2 regions of the Asticcacaulis sp. P2_B1 genome follow, and region 2 is predicted to be linked to the other one. Evidence: predicted binding sites of a transcription regulator. Region 2 holds the regulator's gene; the other holds the start of a gene.

Region 1 (7,804 bases), on a different contig from region 2:
TCCCAACCGTTCGATCAGCGACATGGCCACGGCCGGATTGTTCACCTTGTGACCGCTGATAATATAGGCAAAAACGTCGTGCGGCTTATTGGGCTGGTCCTTGCCGTAGCTGGCCAGATCGTGCGGCACCTGGCCTTCGCTCAAGGTCCTTAACCGATAGACCCAGGCGTCGCGCGCCGCGTCGTCATAACCCATATCGTCACGGTCCTGGGTCCCCATGATACGGACATAGGCGAAATCGGCGGTCAAATCGGCAATGACCGGAAAATCGGGATCGTCAACCCCGGTCACGATACCCACCTTGTACTTGCGCACCAAATCGACGAACTCCTCGCACTGGAAGGTCGGGTGACGCACCTCAACGGCGTGGCGCAAAGCCAGGCCGTCCTGTTCGGGCGGCAACAGCTTGAGGAAGTTCTCGAAATCGACCGGATCGAACTTCTTGGTCGCCATGAACTGCCAGTTGAGGGGGCCCAGCTTCTCCTTCATCTCGGTGATGCCGCTGGTCAAAAATCGCTCGACCGACTCCTTCGACTGCGAAAGGTCCTTGCGATTGGTGGCGAAACGCGACCCCTTCAGCGTGAAGACGAACCCGTCCGGCGTCTCCTCGGCCCACTTGCGGTAGGTTTCCGGCTTGTGTGAACCGTAATAGGTCCCGTTGACCTCGATCGAGGTCAGTTTCGAGCTGGCATATTCCAACTCCTTCTTCTGCGACAACCCTTCCGGATAAAACGGCCCGCGCCAGTCCTCATAGACCCATCCGCCGATCCCGACATAAATCTTCGCCATCTCGCGTCTCCGTGTGTGCTGCTTTTCTATCGGTCCCGTCCGTTTCCGGCAAGGGCGATAAATAATATGTTCACTTTATGTTCCGAATATGCCATAGTGTCAATCGCAGCTATACAGGTCGAATCGAAGCCCGACATGAGTGCAGATTCCATGGACGCTCCGCAGAGGAAAATCATCCATATCGACATGGATGCTTTTTTCGCCTCGGTCGAACAACGCGACAATCCCGAACTGCGCGGCAAGCCGGTCGCTGTCGGCGGCTCGTCCCTGCGCGGTGTCGTTGCCGCGGCCAGCTACGAAGCGCGCAAATACGGCGTCCATTCCGCCATGCCCAGCGTCACCGCCAAGCGCAAATGCCCTGACCTGATCTTCGTCAAATCGAATTTCGACAAATATAAGCAGGTGTCCCGTCAGATCCGCGACATTTTCGCCGAATATACTCCCGTCATTCAGCCCTTATCGCTCGACGAAGCCTATCTCGACGTCACCGAAAACCTCAAAAACATCGCTTCGGCCACCCAGATCGCCGAAGAAATCCGCGCCAAGATCAAGGAAGCGACTGGGTTAACCGCCTCCGCTGGCGTCTCCTACAACAAATTCCTCGCCAAACTGGCCTCGGATCAGAACAAACCCGACGGCCTGTTCGTCATCAAACCGGCCATGGGACCCGTCTTTGTCGAAAGCCTGCCGGTCAAGAAATTCCACGGTATCGGCCCGGCCACCGCTGCCAAGATGAACCGCCTTGGCCTCTATACCGGCCTCGATATTCGCAACCAAACGCACGAGTTCCTCGTGACACATTTCGGGATCTCCGGAAATTACTATTACGGCATCTCGCGCGGCATCGACCATCGCGCCGTCCATGCCGACCAGGTGCGCAAATCGGTCGGTGGCGAAAACACCTTTTTCGACGACGTTTCCGACTTCGACGAGGCGTGGAACAGGCTTCTGCCCATCATCGATAAGCTGTGGCGCTACTGCAATGACGGCGAAATCAAGGGCCGCACCGTGACCTTGAAGGTCAAATATAGCGACTTCAAGATCATCACGCGCTCGCGCACCGGCCATGCTCCCATCGCCGGCAAGGACGACCTTTTGCGTCTGTCGCACGAACTCCTGGCCGGCGTCTTCCCGACAGAGAAACCGATCCGCCTGTTGGGTGTGACCCTGTCGGGCCTCGCCGACGAAGCCCACGATGCCGAACCCCAGATGAGTTTATTATTGTAGAAGTAGTATTATCCACAGATAAGCCAGATAAGCACAGATGCTATAGAGAAAGACCAGATATTTGGCGAAATTATGAGAACGCGAGCAGAGCTCGCAATATTTAAACTTACCTCATACCTTCCAATAAATCATGAAATCTGTGCTTATCTGACTTATCTGTGGATAATAATATTACGGCAATCTCGCCAAACGCTCGAACAACAGCTCATAAAACCCGTCCGCATCCGCCTTGGTCATCACCAAGGCATTGTGCGCGCGATCCGTCGCCTTGTACCAATCCACCACCGTCATGCCGCGCGTCAAAGCACTCTCAGTTTCCACCATCACATTGACCGCTCGGCCGGAAAACAGCTCCGGTTTCAGCAACCACGCGATGGTGCACGGATCGTGCAAAGGCGCCCCGTCCCAGCCGAACTTGTTGATATCAAAGGCTTCCGACGCCTTCAGCATGATGGCCGCCGTCGGCCCGGCTCGGTTACCCATGTCGCGCAACCGCTGGATTCGCACTTGCGTCGACTGGACCTGATGCGTCGCGTCCAGCGGGAACATGACGATCCGCACCCCACTGCGAAACACGATATCGGCCGCCTCCGGATCGACATAGGCGTTGAACTCGGCCGTCGGCGTGACATTGCCAAGCTCGCGAAACGCACCCAGCATCATCACCACTTCGCGCACCCGCCCGACAATATCCGGCGCCTGCTCAAAAGCCCTGGCAATATCCGTCAACGGCCCAAGCGTAACCAAGGTGACATCATCGACCGCCCGCACCATATCGACAATAAACTGAATCCCGCCAAGGACTTGCTCCGGCAAACTCGGCTCCGGCAGGTCCGGCCCGTCCAGTCCCGTCACGCCATGCACATGCTCCGCCGTCACCAAAGCCTGCCGCAACGGCCGGTCCGATCCGGCATAGACCGGGACATCCATCCGCCCGGTCAGTTCCACCACCTTGCGGGCATTGTTGAGCGTGTGGTGCAGCCCGACATTGCCGGCCACCGCCACAACCCCCAGCACCTCCAGCTCCTCCGGCGACGCCAGGGCCAGCATCAACGCCAACGCATCGTCCTGGCCCGGATCGGTATCGATAATGATCTTGCGCGGGCTCATTCAGGCAATATGTTTCCGCGTCTTCATCAGCGGCTGGATCTTGGTGCCGAAATCGTCCATGCCCTTGATGAAATCGTCGAAGGTCAGCAGCACCCCGCCGGTGCCCTCGACCTCAGCCATCTCGTCCAGCATGGCCGCGACCTTGGCATAGGATCCGACGAGGGTGCCCATATTGATATTGACCGCCGACACGGTATCCGACAACTGCACCGTATTGGTCGTCTTGTTGACGGCATTGGGCGCCGACTGCGCCTTCAACCACTTGACCGCGTCCTCGTCGACACCGTCGCGATAGGACTGCCACTTGGCCTCCGCCGCTTCGTCGGTTTCGTCGGCGATGACCATCATCAAGACGAAAACCTCGACCTTGCGGCCGGTCTTGTCGGTCGCGGCCTTCAGCCGAATATTGTTCTTTTCAAAGGCTTTCGGCGTATTGACCCCGACACCCAAACAAAAAGCGTAATCGGCATATTGCGCCGAAAACGCCAGTCCCTCATCCGACGATCCGGCGCAGATGATCTTGGGCGAGACTGCCGGCCGCGGACTGACGCGGCAATCCGTCATCTCGAAATAATCGCCCTTGAAATTCGATACCCCGGTGTCCCACAGATCGCGCAAAATCTGGGCATATTCCTTCAACATATCGTAGCGTTTGAGATAATGCTCTTCGCCTGGCCATAACCCCATCTGATCGTACTCGGCCTTCTGCCAGCCGGTGACCAGATTGACCCCGAACCGTCCCGGCGCGATCGAATCGATGGTCGACGCCATCCGCGCCACGATCGCCGGCGGCAGAGTCAGGGTCGCTGAGGTCGCGTAGATCTTGATGCGCTCGGTCACCGCGGCCAACCCGGCCATCAGGGTAAAGCTCTCGAGATTGTGCTCCCAGAACTCGGTCTTCCCGCCGAACCCGCGCAGCTTGATCATGCTGAGCGCGAAGTCCAGTCCATAGGCCTCCGCCTTCTGGACGATCGTCTTGTTGAGCTCGAACGACGGCATATATTGCGGCGCGTTCTCGGAGATGAGCCAGCCATTATTGCCGATGGGGATGAAAACACCGATGTCCATGTCAGCCAAGATCCTTCAGAAAAGCGTTGAGGTAGGAATTGAAATCTTCCGGCACGGTGACATTGACCGCGTGCCCGCCCCACGGCAGGGCCACCAGTTGCGAGTCCGGCAGGCCGTCGTCCAGTTGCACCGAACTGCGCACGGGCACCAGCATGTCGTCCAAGGCAGCGATCACGAGAACCGGGCAGGTGACCGTATCCAGAGTCTCGGAAATATCGAAATCGGCCAAGGCCTGGATGCGCGCCATCAACACGGCTTCGCTCTGGAAACCCGGTAAGTGATGCGCCGCCTGGGCGTCCAGCTCGCCCAAATGCTCGGAAATCCACTCGGCCGGAAACAGGAACAACGGCTGCGCCCTGAGATAGGCTTCCGGCCCACCAGCCTTATAGATAGCCGTTCTGATCTCGAAACAGCGCTTGAAATGCCGGTCGGCGACCGCCCAACCGTTCACGACAGTTAAGGATTTCACACGATCCGGAAATGTCCGCGCCAGCTCCAGACCGGCGACTCCGCCGGCGGCATGGCCGACCACATGGGCGGCCTCGATTTCCAGCCCATCGAGAATGATTTTGATATCGTCGGCAAGATCCGAAACTGCATAGGGCGAGGGCAGATCGCGCGCGCTGTCGCCCGTGCCGCGGTGATCGTAGAGGATGACTTGGTAGCCTTCCAAGGCCGCCAGTTGCGGCTTCCAATAGCTGCCCAACCCACCCAGGCCCGCCGACATCACAACCGCCGGACCGTCACCGTAAACGGTAACCGCCAAACCATTGATAAACTGGAATTGCCCGTCAGCTGACATGGGCGACGCTGGCGATCTCGACCACCAGGCCGGGCTTGACCAGGCCGCACTGGATGCAGAACCGCGCCGGCTTTTCGCCTGGGAAATACTCGGCATAGACCGCGTTCATGGCGGCGTAATGCGCCCAGTCGGTCAGGAAGATATGGTTGAAGGTGATGTCATCCATGGCTCCGCCGCCGGCCTCGACGACCTTCTTGATGGTCTCCAGGATATGCCGTGTCTGTGCCGTGGCGTCGCCGGGCGCGTGCACCGAACCGTCCGGATCGATGGCCAATGTGCCGGATACATAAACGACGCCGTCGGCCTTGGTGCCGGACGAATAGGGCGCCAGGGGTTTGGGAAAACCGGGAGGGTTGATGACGGTTTTAGGCATGGGTCAAATCCTCGATGGCGTGGGTGAAATCTCCGACCGACGACACCCAGCCGAAGAAGGTTTCGATATTGTAGATCGCCGCTTGCTGCAAAAACGGCGGGCCAAGATGATGGGTAGCGTCTTCCAGGACAATACCGAAATATTCGAGATGGAAGCCGTCGCGCAGGGTGCTTTCGACACAGACATTGGTGGCGATGCCGACAAAAACGAGATTGCGAATGCCGCGGGCGCGCAGGATAGAATCGAGCTGCGAATTGAAGAAGGCGGAATAGCGCGTCTTGTGCACGCGGATGTCGCCCGGCTGCGGTGTCAGCTCGTCGATAATCTCGTAATCCCAGCCGCCGCGCGCCAGCAGCTGCCCCTGTAAATTGGGGTTGCGCCGCATGGTCTTGAGCGCGTTCGACTTGTGCCAGTTGGGCGACAAAGGCGTGCCGGCCTCGACATAGTCGGGGTCCCAGCCGTTTTGCAGATAGACAATCTGAATGCCGGCTTCGCGCGCCGCCGACAACGTCCGCTTGATATTCTGAATGGTCGATTGCGCGCCGGAAATGTCAAACCCTGCCAGGTCAACATAGCCGCCCATCGAGGCATAGGCGTTTTGCATGTCGATAACGATAACCGCCGTCTCAGCCGCCTGTAGCGTGAGATTTTCGGGTCGCGCCGGCAATTCAAAACTCGTCGTCATGCCTCACCTCGTCAAGCGAACAACGCTGATTTCTGATCAGCTAATCAGAGAAGTTTCAAATGCACAAGCATGAAATTTTGGCGGCGCAGCAAAAAGAGGTGAAGTCAGCGCAACGCGCGATAAGCCCGTTATCCCACCGCCACGACGGTCTGGCGATACACCAAAAACGCCCGCAATGGATCGTCGCCGCCCAGCCTGACGAACGCCTCGTCTCTCAAGTCCAGCCCGCCGGTGAAGCTGCCGAAGGCCGGCATGATCAGCATCCGGCCGTTCATGGCGAAACACTTGCCGCTCAGCCTCTGCCCGCGCAACGACAACCGCAGCTTCGGGTGGTAATGCCCGACGACCTGGGGCAGGATGTCGTCATGCGGCTCATGGCGGAAGACGATATTGTCGATGCGCACATCGTCGGCGAAGTTCAGCATGGCGTCGTGAGCCAGGCCGAGATCGTGATTGCCTTCGATCAGGTGGCAGGTTTCGACCCCGCCGCAGATAGCCTGCAATTGCCGCCGCGCCGCGTTTTCCAGCCGTGCCCAGGCGCCGCGGTCATGGAAACTGTCGCCCAGCAGGATCAACGATTTCGGACGATAACGCGCGACCAGGGTTTCCAGCCGCAGCAGGGTATCGAGCGTATCATAGGGCGCCACGGCCGAACCAAACTGGGCCAAAAAGGTCGACTTTTCCAGGTGCAGGTCCGACACGATCAGGGCGTCACGCGCCGGCCACCATAGGGCCAGGTCGGCGTCGACCACCATGTCATGGCCGGCGAAGAGGATATCAAGCCACGACGCCATGCGCGACCTCGTCTTCCACCGCTTCCATCAGGGTATCGGCGGTCAGTTTCAGGGCGTCCTGTTGCAGCAGGGCCTCCATACCGCCGCCCGGCAGCCGCTCGGTCTTGACGTCGAGAATGACGGGCAGGGACAGAGGCGAGGGGCGCGGCAATTCGCGGAATTCGATATGGCTCTGAAATTTCAGGATCATGTCGGTCAGCCGGTCGAGATCGAGCAGTTCGCGTTCCGCGTCGGCGCGCGCCAGGGCCAGCAGGACGTGATTGGGTTCGTATTTGCGCAGGACGTCATAGATCAGGTCGGTGCTGAAGGTCACCTGTTTCAACGACTTGCGCGCCGAATTGTTGTTCTGCTCGACAATGCCTGCGACCGTGGCGACGCGGCGGAACGAGCGTTTCAGCATGGGGGATTCGCCCAGCCACTCTTCCAGTTCATCGGCCAGGATATCCGGCGCCATCAGGTCGTAAATGGTCTCTTCGGTGACGGCCTGCAGACTGGTGATGGCCAGGCCGTAATCGGTGACGGTAAAGCTTAAAGGATGCAGGTTGCGCCGGTCCATGCGCCGGCTGACCAGCATGCCGAGCGTCTGGTTCGCGCGCCGGCCTTCGAAGGTGTAAAATACCGTGGTGTGGAGATCGCCGCGCGGAAAGCTTTCGATCAGCAGGCTTCTCTGGTCGGGCAACAGCGAAAAGCGCGCCTGAAGCTGCAGCCAATGCCGCACCGGCGCCGGCAGCGACGCCAACGCCTCATCATTGTGCAGCAAGCGGCGCACACCCTCGGCCAGGAAGGTCGACAACGGCATCTGGCCGCCGGAATAGGACGGGATCAGTGGCTCCTTGGCGGCGCTGGCACGGGCTTCGAGCGTCATGTCGTAGATACGCTCGAAGGCCAGGATCTCGCCGGCGAAATAAAAGGTGTCGCCTGGCCGCATCGACTGGCCGAACGATTCCTCGATCTCG
Region 2 (7,804 bases):
TTCGTGAAGACGGGCTAGGCGTGACATCGTCTCCTCAGTCAGCATATTTTTCGTTTTATCGTCTATGTGAAATGGTGGTTTCGCCAAAGCGAACTGCGACAGCTCGGCCAGTTGTGGAATCGTTTGCGCCCGTTCCTTGATCAGCGGCAAGGTGCGGCGCAAAATTTCACGGGTTTTTGCCTTGTGATCGTCGGAAAAACCTTCGGCGGTCAGTTCTTTCATGACCAGGTCGACCAGGCGTTCCGGATCGGACAGCCGGATCCAGTGCGCATTGACCGATCCCAGTTTGGCGAAATCCAACCGCGCCGGCGCCCGGTTGATATCGGCTATATCGAACCAGGCGATGGCCTGGGCGTCGTCGAAGATTTCGTCATCACCATGCGACCAGCCCAGACGTGCCAGATAGTTGCGCATGGCCTCGGGCAAATAGCCCAGGCTTTGATAGTCTCCGACCGCCTGGGCGCCGTGGCGCTTGCTGAGCTTGGCACCATCCGGACCATGAATGAGCGGGATGTGGGCGAACACCGGCACGGCCCAGTCGAGCGCCATATAGATCAGGCTCTGGCGCGCGGCATTGTTGAGGTGGTCGTCACCGCGGATGATGTGCGTGATGCCCATGTCGTGGTCGTCGACGACCACGGCCAGATTATAGGTCGGGGTGCCGTCGGAGCGCAGCAGAACCAGATCGTCCATATCCTTGGTATTGAAGCGGACGTCACCCTGGACCGCATCATGGACCACCAGGGGCTCGTCCAGAGGTCCCTTGAAGCGGATGACATGGGGTTGGCTCATTTCATCCGCCGTTGGCGTACGGTCGCGCCAATGCGAGCGCAAAGCATGGCCGGCCGCGCGGGCCTCTTCGCGCGCCATTTCGGTCTCTTCCGGCGTCATGAAACAGGCATAGGCGTGGCCCTTGGCGACCAGTTCGGCAACGGCGGCCTTGTGGCGGTCTTCGCGCGTATGTTGGAAGACGATTGTGTCGTCGGCCTTCAAGCCTAGCCAGTCGAGTCCCTCGAAAATGGCGTCGACGGCCGGCTGGGTCGAACGCTCGCGATCCGTATCCTCGATGCGGATCAGAAACTTGCCGCCGTTATGGCGCGCGTATAGCCAGTTGAAGAGCGCCGTCCGCGCGCCGCCGATATGCAGATAGCCGGTGGGTGAGGGGGCGAAACGGGTAACGACGGCGCCCGGGGCTTGCGGATTCGATTGGGTCATGGTCAGTGGTCTTTGAAAGCCAAAAATGTGAGCGTTCTTATAGCCATCTTTGCCGCGAACCCAACCTGTTTTGAGACCCGCCGCCTTGAAATTCGCGATTTCCGTCACGCCTGACAGGTTCAAGCTATGGACGCATAAAGCTATCGATATGCAGGCGGGCCGTCTGTTCCTGTGGCTGCCGGTCGCCTTCGGGGCCGGCGCGGCGCTTTATCTTGCCTTACTGTTCGAGCCGTCCTGGTGGTGGGTTGTTCTGCCGACCATCTTGATGTTTGTCGTTGTGTGGTTGATCCGACGTATGAACTGGAATAGCTATCTTTATGGTTTTGCTCTTCTTTTGTTATTCTTCAGTCTTGGTATGACCGTTTGCAAGCTGCGCGCCGAACATGTTCGGGCACCGGTTCTCGATCCAAGCCAGACCAATTATAGCCTCCAGGCCTTCGTCATCGACAATGTCTCAGCCAGTGAAGACGCGCCGCGCCTGTTGCTGGCGCCGATTGCCATGCGCGGCGTTGATCTGAAGGATGTGCCGTTGCGGATACGCGTCAGTCTGCGACCTGGCATTATCGAAGCCGCCGGTATCAAGCCTGGGGACGCTATATCGATGTTTGCCATTCTCAACCCACCGCCGCCGCCCAATATGCCGGGCGGTTACGATTTCGCTCGTGGAGCCTATTTCCAAGGCATTGGTGGCGTCGGCTTGGTGCCCGGAACGCCGCAGGTCATCCCGGCGCCCAAACGTGGCTGGCAACTCGACTTCCTGTTGAAGCTCAACCGTTTGCGTTGGTCGATAACACATAAGATCGTTGCCGATATTACGCCGGAATTCAGCAATGGTCGCGCCATGGGCGGTTTCGCCGCGGCTCTGGTGACGGGACAGCAGGCCTTTATTCCGCAAAGCCTGACGCAGAATATGCGCGACTCCGGGTTAGCGCACATCCTGTCGATTTCCGGAGTTCATATGGCGGTCGTCGGCGGTTTCATATTTTTCGGTCTGCGCTTCCTCATGGCCTTGATCCCGCCCTTGGCCCTGCGCCTGCCGGTCAAGAAGCTCGCAGCGGCCCTGAGTATTGTTTGCATCCTGCTCTATCTCGCTATTTCGGGCAGTCCGGCACCCGCGGTACGTTCGGCCGTCGTGGCCTGCGTCGCCTTCGGCGCCATCCTGGTCGATCGGCGAGCCTTGAGTCTGCGCGCTTTGGCGATCGCCGCTATCGTCGTCCTTATCCTGACGCCCGAGGCCGTTGTCCAACCGGGGTTCCAGATGTCATTCAGCGCCACCGCAGCACTTTTGGCTCTGGCTGAGACCATGACGCCGGCCATCAGCGAACTCAGTGTTCCAGCTTGGGTGCGCTTCATCCAAAAAGGCCTGCATGGCCTGTGGTTGTCGCTGGTGGCATCCGTTGTTGCCACCCTGGCCACCACGCCGTTCGCTATCGCCTATTTCAATCGCTTCTCGGTCTACGGTCTGGCGTCCAATCTATTCGAGGCGCCAATCACCAGTTTTATCGTCATGCCGTTCCTCGCCCTGGGTACCGTGTTGTCGGCGACGCCCCTGGGCTGGCTGTGTCTGCGTATTGCCGGTGGCGGCTTGTGGCTTATCGATCGTATTGCAGATCTGACTGCCCACCTACCTCATGCCGTTATCAATTGGCCGTCGGCGCCAGCCTATGTCCTGCCGCTGTCCTTTCTGGGGCTCATATGGATTTGCCTCGTTCGCGGCAAGGGGCGTTGGCTTGGGCTATTTCTCGCGAGCAGCATTATGTGGTGGCCGCGCGTCGCGCCACCGGATATCTGGATCGATTCCGAAGGCGGCAATGCGGCCGTCCGTACCGGTGCAACCGCCTATGTTCTGCGCCCGAAGGTGCGACAGTATGGTTTCGAGCAATGGACGCATCATTACGGCCTGTCGCCCGTCGATGCTGAGGGCTATGTTTGCCAAGGCTATGGCTGTGCGCCTTTGGCGACGGCCAAATACCGGGTCGGCTTCTGGTTCAGCAATAAACCGCCGAACGACAAACGTCTTTTGCAACTCTGTCAATCCAGCGACCTGGTGGTCATGCGTAATCCGGTCGGCGACTGGCCAGCCGTCTGTCAGGGCGTCAATCATATCAGTTCAGGTGACTTCGACCGCATGGGCGCGCTGGAATTGACGCGGAGAGACAAGACCTGGCTTATCCGCGCGTCCCAGCCGTTACGCGGTAAACGCTATTGGTCAACACGGTCGGAAGAAGAAGGCAGCGATGCTGGCTATTAGTGGTAACGGCGGACGAGCCCCACCAACCGGCCTTGAACACTGACCTCGTCGGTATTGTAGATGCGCGTCTTGTAGGCCGGATTGGCGGCTTCTAGGGCAATCGATGCTCCCTTCTTGCGCAGACGCTTCAGGGTCGCTGTATCTCCGTCGACCAGGGCGACCACGATTTCGCCCGACTGGGCCGTATCCGTCTTCTTGATGACGACATAGTCGCCATTGAGAATGCCAGCATTGATCATCGAATCGCCTTCGATTTCGAGGATATAGTGCTCGCCGGCACCCAGCATCGACTCCGGGATGCGCATACGGTCACGTTCCTGCCCCATGGCCTCGATCGGCACGCCAGCCGCGATTTTGCCCAACAACGGCAATTCACGGGTATCTTCGTTAGCAGCTTTGGGCGTCTCGACAGGGCGGGCGCCTTCGACGACCTGGGGCACGAAGGCCTGACGGCCCTTCGGCGGCGCCGAGGTGGTGGCTTGGTCGGGCAATTTAATGACCTCAAGAGCGCGGGCGCGGTGAGCGAGGCGGCGGATAAAGCCGCGCTCTTCAAGGGCCGTAATCAGCCGGTGAATGCCGGATTTGGACGCCAAGTCTAACGCTTCCTTCATTTCATCGAAAGAGGGCGAGACGCCGCCTTCTTTGATGCGTTCATGAATGAACATCAAAAGTTCGCGTTGTTTGGTCGTCAACATGGGAGCACCTATATCGCACCGCTTGCACCGCCCACTTGCGGAACAAGTCATGAACCTAGGCTCGATGTTCTATATGTGTTCCCGTTAATGTCAAGCTAACGTCAGAAGTTTTTTTGTCGCATCCGTGACGTCGCCTTGGCGCATAAGGCTTTCCCCGACCAGCATGGCTGTAGCGCCGGTTTTGGCCAGCCGCGCCACGTCAAGCGGGGTGAAGATGCCACTTTCGGCCACCAATACGTGGTCCGATGACACCATGCCGGACAGGTCTTCGGTAACTTTCAAATCGACGTGAAAATCCCTGAGATTTCGGTTATTTATGCCGATCAGTTTGGATGTCAGGCGAAGGGCGCGTTCCATCTCTTCGGCATTGTGCACCTCAACGAGGGCATCCATCCCGTAGTGATGGGCAGCATCGATCAACTCGTTGGCCAGGGTATCGTCAATCATCGCCATGATCACCAGAATCGCGTCGGCGCCGATGGCGCGTGATTCGGCTACCTGCCAGACATCGACCAGGAATTCCTTGCGTATACAGGGCAGGGCAACCGATGACCGTGCGGCGGTGAAATGCGATTCGTGGCCCATAAAGCTTGGATTATCGGTCAGAATCGAAAGGCATGACGCACCACCTGCCTGATATTCAAGCGCGAGGTGCGGTGGATCGAAGTCTTCGCGAATCAGGCCTTTGGACGGACTGGCCTTCTTGATTTCAGCGATCAACGATAAGCCGCCCGGTTTCTTGTTGGCTACAAGTGCGTCGGCAAACTCCCTGGGCGCGCCGATGGCACGAATCTGCGCTTCAAGATCGCCTTGGGTGACAGCGGTGCGGCGCTGGGCGACATCTTCCCGCTTATAGGCGGCAATTTTCTCAAGAATATCGGTCATTCAGGCGGTGCTTTTCGTGGTTTCAATCAGGGTATCCAAAGCCGCCTTCGCCTTACCTGAATCGATAACCTCGCCCGCCAGATGGATACCTTCGCGCAGGGTTTCGACCTTTTCAGCGACCAGGAAGGCCGCCGCGGCGTTCAGCATGACGATGTCACGATAAGCGCCCTTTTCGCCGTTCAGCAAGGCCATCAAGGCCTTGGCGTTATAGTCAGGGGCTCCACCGGTAATGTCGGCCAGTGCGGCGCGCGGCAAGCCGACGGCCTCGGGGGTAATTTTGAACAAGCGGACATAACCGTCGCGCCATTCGGCAACCTCGGTTTCCCCCGTCGTAGTCAATTCATCCAGTCCCGAGCCGTGCACGGCCCAGGCGCGTGTGGCGCCCAGTTGGCCCAGGGCCTGGGCAATGGGGTCGACAAAGCGCACCGACGGCACGCCGACGACCTGACGTTTGGCGCCGGCGGGATTGGACAGGGGGCCCAGCAGGTTGAAGATGGTGCGGAAGCCCAGCTGTTGGCGAATCGGCGAGACGTGCCGCATGGCGCCATGATGGGCCTGGGCGAACATAAAGCAGATCCCGGCCTCATCGAGGGCCCGGCGTTGTTGCTCCAGGGTCGCTTCGAGATTAACACCGAGTTCGGCGAGGACGTCAGCCGTACCGGACTTCGACGTAATGGCGCGGTTGCCGTGCTTGGCGACCTTCAGGCCACCGCCGGCCGCTACGAAACCGACGGCCGTCGAGATATTGAGCGTATGCAGGCCGTCGCCACCGGTGCCGCAAACATCGATGACATCGTAAGGATGATCGAGCCGGATGGCGGCCGAGCGCATGGCGCGGGCGCAGGCGGCGATTTCACCGACGGTTTCGCCGCGGATACGGATGGCGGTGACGGCGGCAGCGACCTGGGCCGGTGTCGGTTCGCCACGCAAACAGGCGGCGAAGAACATCTCTGCGTCGGCCTCATCGAGCGTCGTGCCGTCGGCGAGTTTTGCCAACAAGGGCTTGAAAGCGTCAGACATAGATATTCTGGCTTTCGATTCCGGCCAGTTCGAGAAAGTTGGCCAACAATTGGTGGCCGCCTTCGGTAGCGATCGATTCGGGGTGGAACTGCACGCCATGGATGGGCCGCGTCTTGTGCTGAACGCCCATGATCTCGCCGTCTTCCGTCCAGGCGGTGATCACCAAATCGTCGGGCAAGGTCTCCTTTTTGACGGCAAGCGAGTGATAACGCGTCGCCGTAAAAGGATTGGGCAAGTCTTTGAATATGCCGGTATTGTTGTGATGAATCAGGCTTGTCTTGCCATGCATCAAGGTCTTGGCGCGGATGACGTCGCCGCCATAGGCCTGGCCGATCGCCTGGTGGCCCAGGCAAACACCGAGGACCGGCATGTCGTCGGGTGCGGCGCGCAACAGTGGCAAACAGATGCCGGCCTGGTCGGGCGCACAGGGGCCCGGCGACAGCAGGATGGCCTTGGGTGCCAGGGCAAGGGCGTCCTGCACGCTCAGGGCGTCGTTGCGATAGACCTGCGTGTCCGCGCCGAGCTCGGCCAGGTAATGGACGAGGTTATAGGTAAAGCTGTCGTAATTATCGATGACCAGGATCATGGGGGTCGCCTCCGCACCTGCTATGTAGGCAATAGGTCCAGTCTTTCCAAGCGGTTTTACTGTCCCGACTGCGCAAATCTGCCTATGGTGGCGCGGTTACACCTTGATTCGACGGAAAACCATGCCGCAAGTGATCGATGAGGAGCGCGACGAGCGGCTCGACCAGGCCCTGAACCTGCTGAAGCCGCCCGTGCGAAAGTCGACTTCGGCCTTCGTGCCATTCCTGTCGGCGGTTCTTTTGACCGGAGCCGGGGCGCTTCTGATCTATATCATCGGGCACATGCCCACCGCCAAGCCGGCCACGACCAATACCCAGCCCGTAGTCGTACAGGCCTCGCCAGGTTTTGAGCTTTCGGGGTCGTCGATGAGTGCCGCGGAATCCGACTCAGGTCAGATTCGCGACGCCGTGATCATCGGTACCGAAGATTCTCGCTAATTCTCGTAATAGACATAACGCCAGGCGTCCTGGGCGGCTTTGATGAGCGCGCCGGCCTTGTGGCAGGTCTCTTCGTATTCCGTTTGCGGTACGCTGTCGGCGACGATGCCGGCACCGGCCTGGACATAGATCATGCGATCCTTGAAGAGGGCCGTGCGCAGAACGATGCAGACATCGACGCTGCCGCCGCTCGATATATAGCCGACACCGCCACCATAGACGACGCCGCGCTTTACCGATTCCAACTCGTCGATAATCTCCATGGCGCGAACCTTGGGGGCACCGCTGAGCGTGCCGGCGGGCAGGGCGGCCAGCAAAGCGTCGACCGCATCCAGGCTTTCCGGCGCGTCGCCTTCGACATTGGAGACGATATGCATGACGTGGCTGTAGCGTTCGATAATGAACTTTTCGGTGACGCGGACCGAGGCCGGCTTGGCGACTCGACCGACATCATTGCGGCCGAGATCGAGCAGCATCAGGTGTTCCGACAGTTCCTTCGGGTCGGCCAGCAATTCGGCTTCGAGCGCCTTGTCCTCGGCGGGGGTTTTGCCGCGCGGCCGGGTGCCGGCGATCGGCCGAATGGTCAGCTTGCCGTCGCGTACGCGCACCAGGATCTCGGGCGACGAGCCGGCCAATTGGAAGTCGCCGAAGTTGAGATAGTAAAGATAGGGCGACGGATTATGACGGCGAAGGCTGCGATAAAAGGCAAAAGGATC

What was found. The regulator LexA, encoded in region 2, represses DNA repair genes until DNA is damaged. The targets are predictions, from matches to a motif close to ATGTTCNCNANNTGTTCT.
Region 1: dinB (DNA polymerase IV) is a predicted target of LexA. The motif match lies at 856-873, and genes of this name have one in related genera.

Annotation. Positions count from the first base shown of each region.
Region 1 is NZ_JBFUDD010000006.1:204,925-212,728, reverse strand. It holds gene AC1DX3_RS15345 (DUF72 domain-containing protein) at 1-789, opposite strand, end outside; gene dinB (DNA polymerase IV) at 925-2,016, shown strand; gene AC1DX3_RS15335 (nucleoside hydrolase) at 2,188-3,126, opposite strand; gene rutA (pyrimidine utilization protein A) at 3,127-4,194, opposite strand; gene rutD (pyrimidine utilization protein D) at 4,196-4,996, opposite strand; gene rutC (pyrimidine utilization protein C) at 4,986-5,369, opposite strand; gene rutB (pyrimidine utilization protein B) at 5,362-6,054, opposite strand; gene pdeM (ligase-associated DNA damage response endonuclease PdeM) at 6,183-6,848, opposite strand; gene AC1DX3_RS15305 (ligase-associated DNA damage response DEXH box helicase) at 6,832-7,804, opposite strand, start outside.
Region 2 is NZ_JBFUDD010000001.1:185,180-192,983, forward strand. It holds gene gltX (glutamate--tRNA ligase) at 1-1,215, opposite strand, end outside; gene AC1DX3_RS00860 (ComEC/Rec2 family competence protein) at 1,301-3,466, shown strand; gene lexA (transcriptional repressor LexA) at 3,463-4,161, opposite strand; gene trpC (indole-3-glycerol phosphate synthase TrpC) at 4,252-5,046, opposite strand; gene trpD (anthranilate phosphoribosyltransferase) at 5,047-6,066, opposite strand; gene AC1DX3_RS00880 (anthranilate synthase component II) at 6,059-6,652, opposite strand; gene AC1DX3_RS00885 (hypothetical protein) at 6,774-7,088, shown strand; gene trpE (anthranilate synthase component I) at 7,085-7,804, opposite strand, start outside.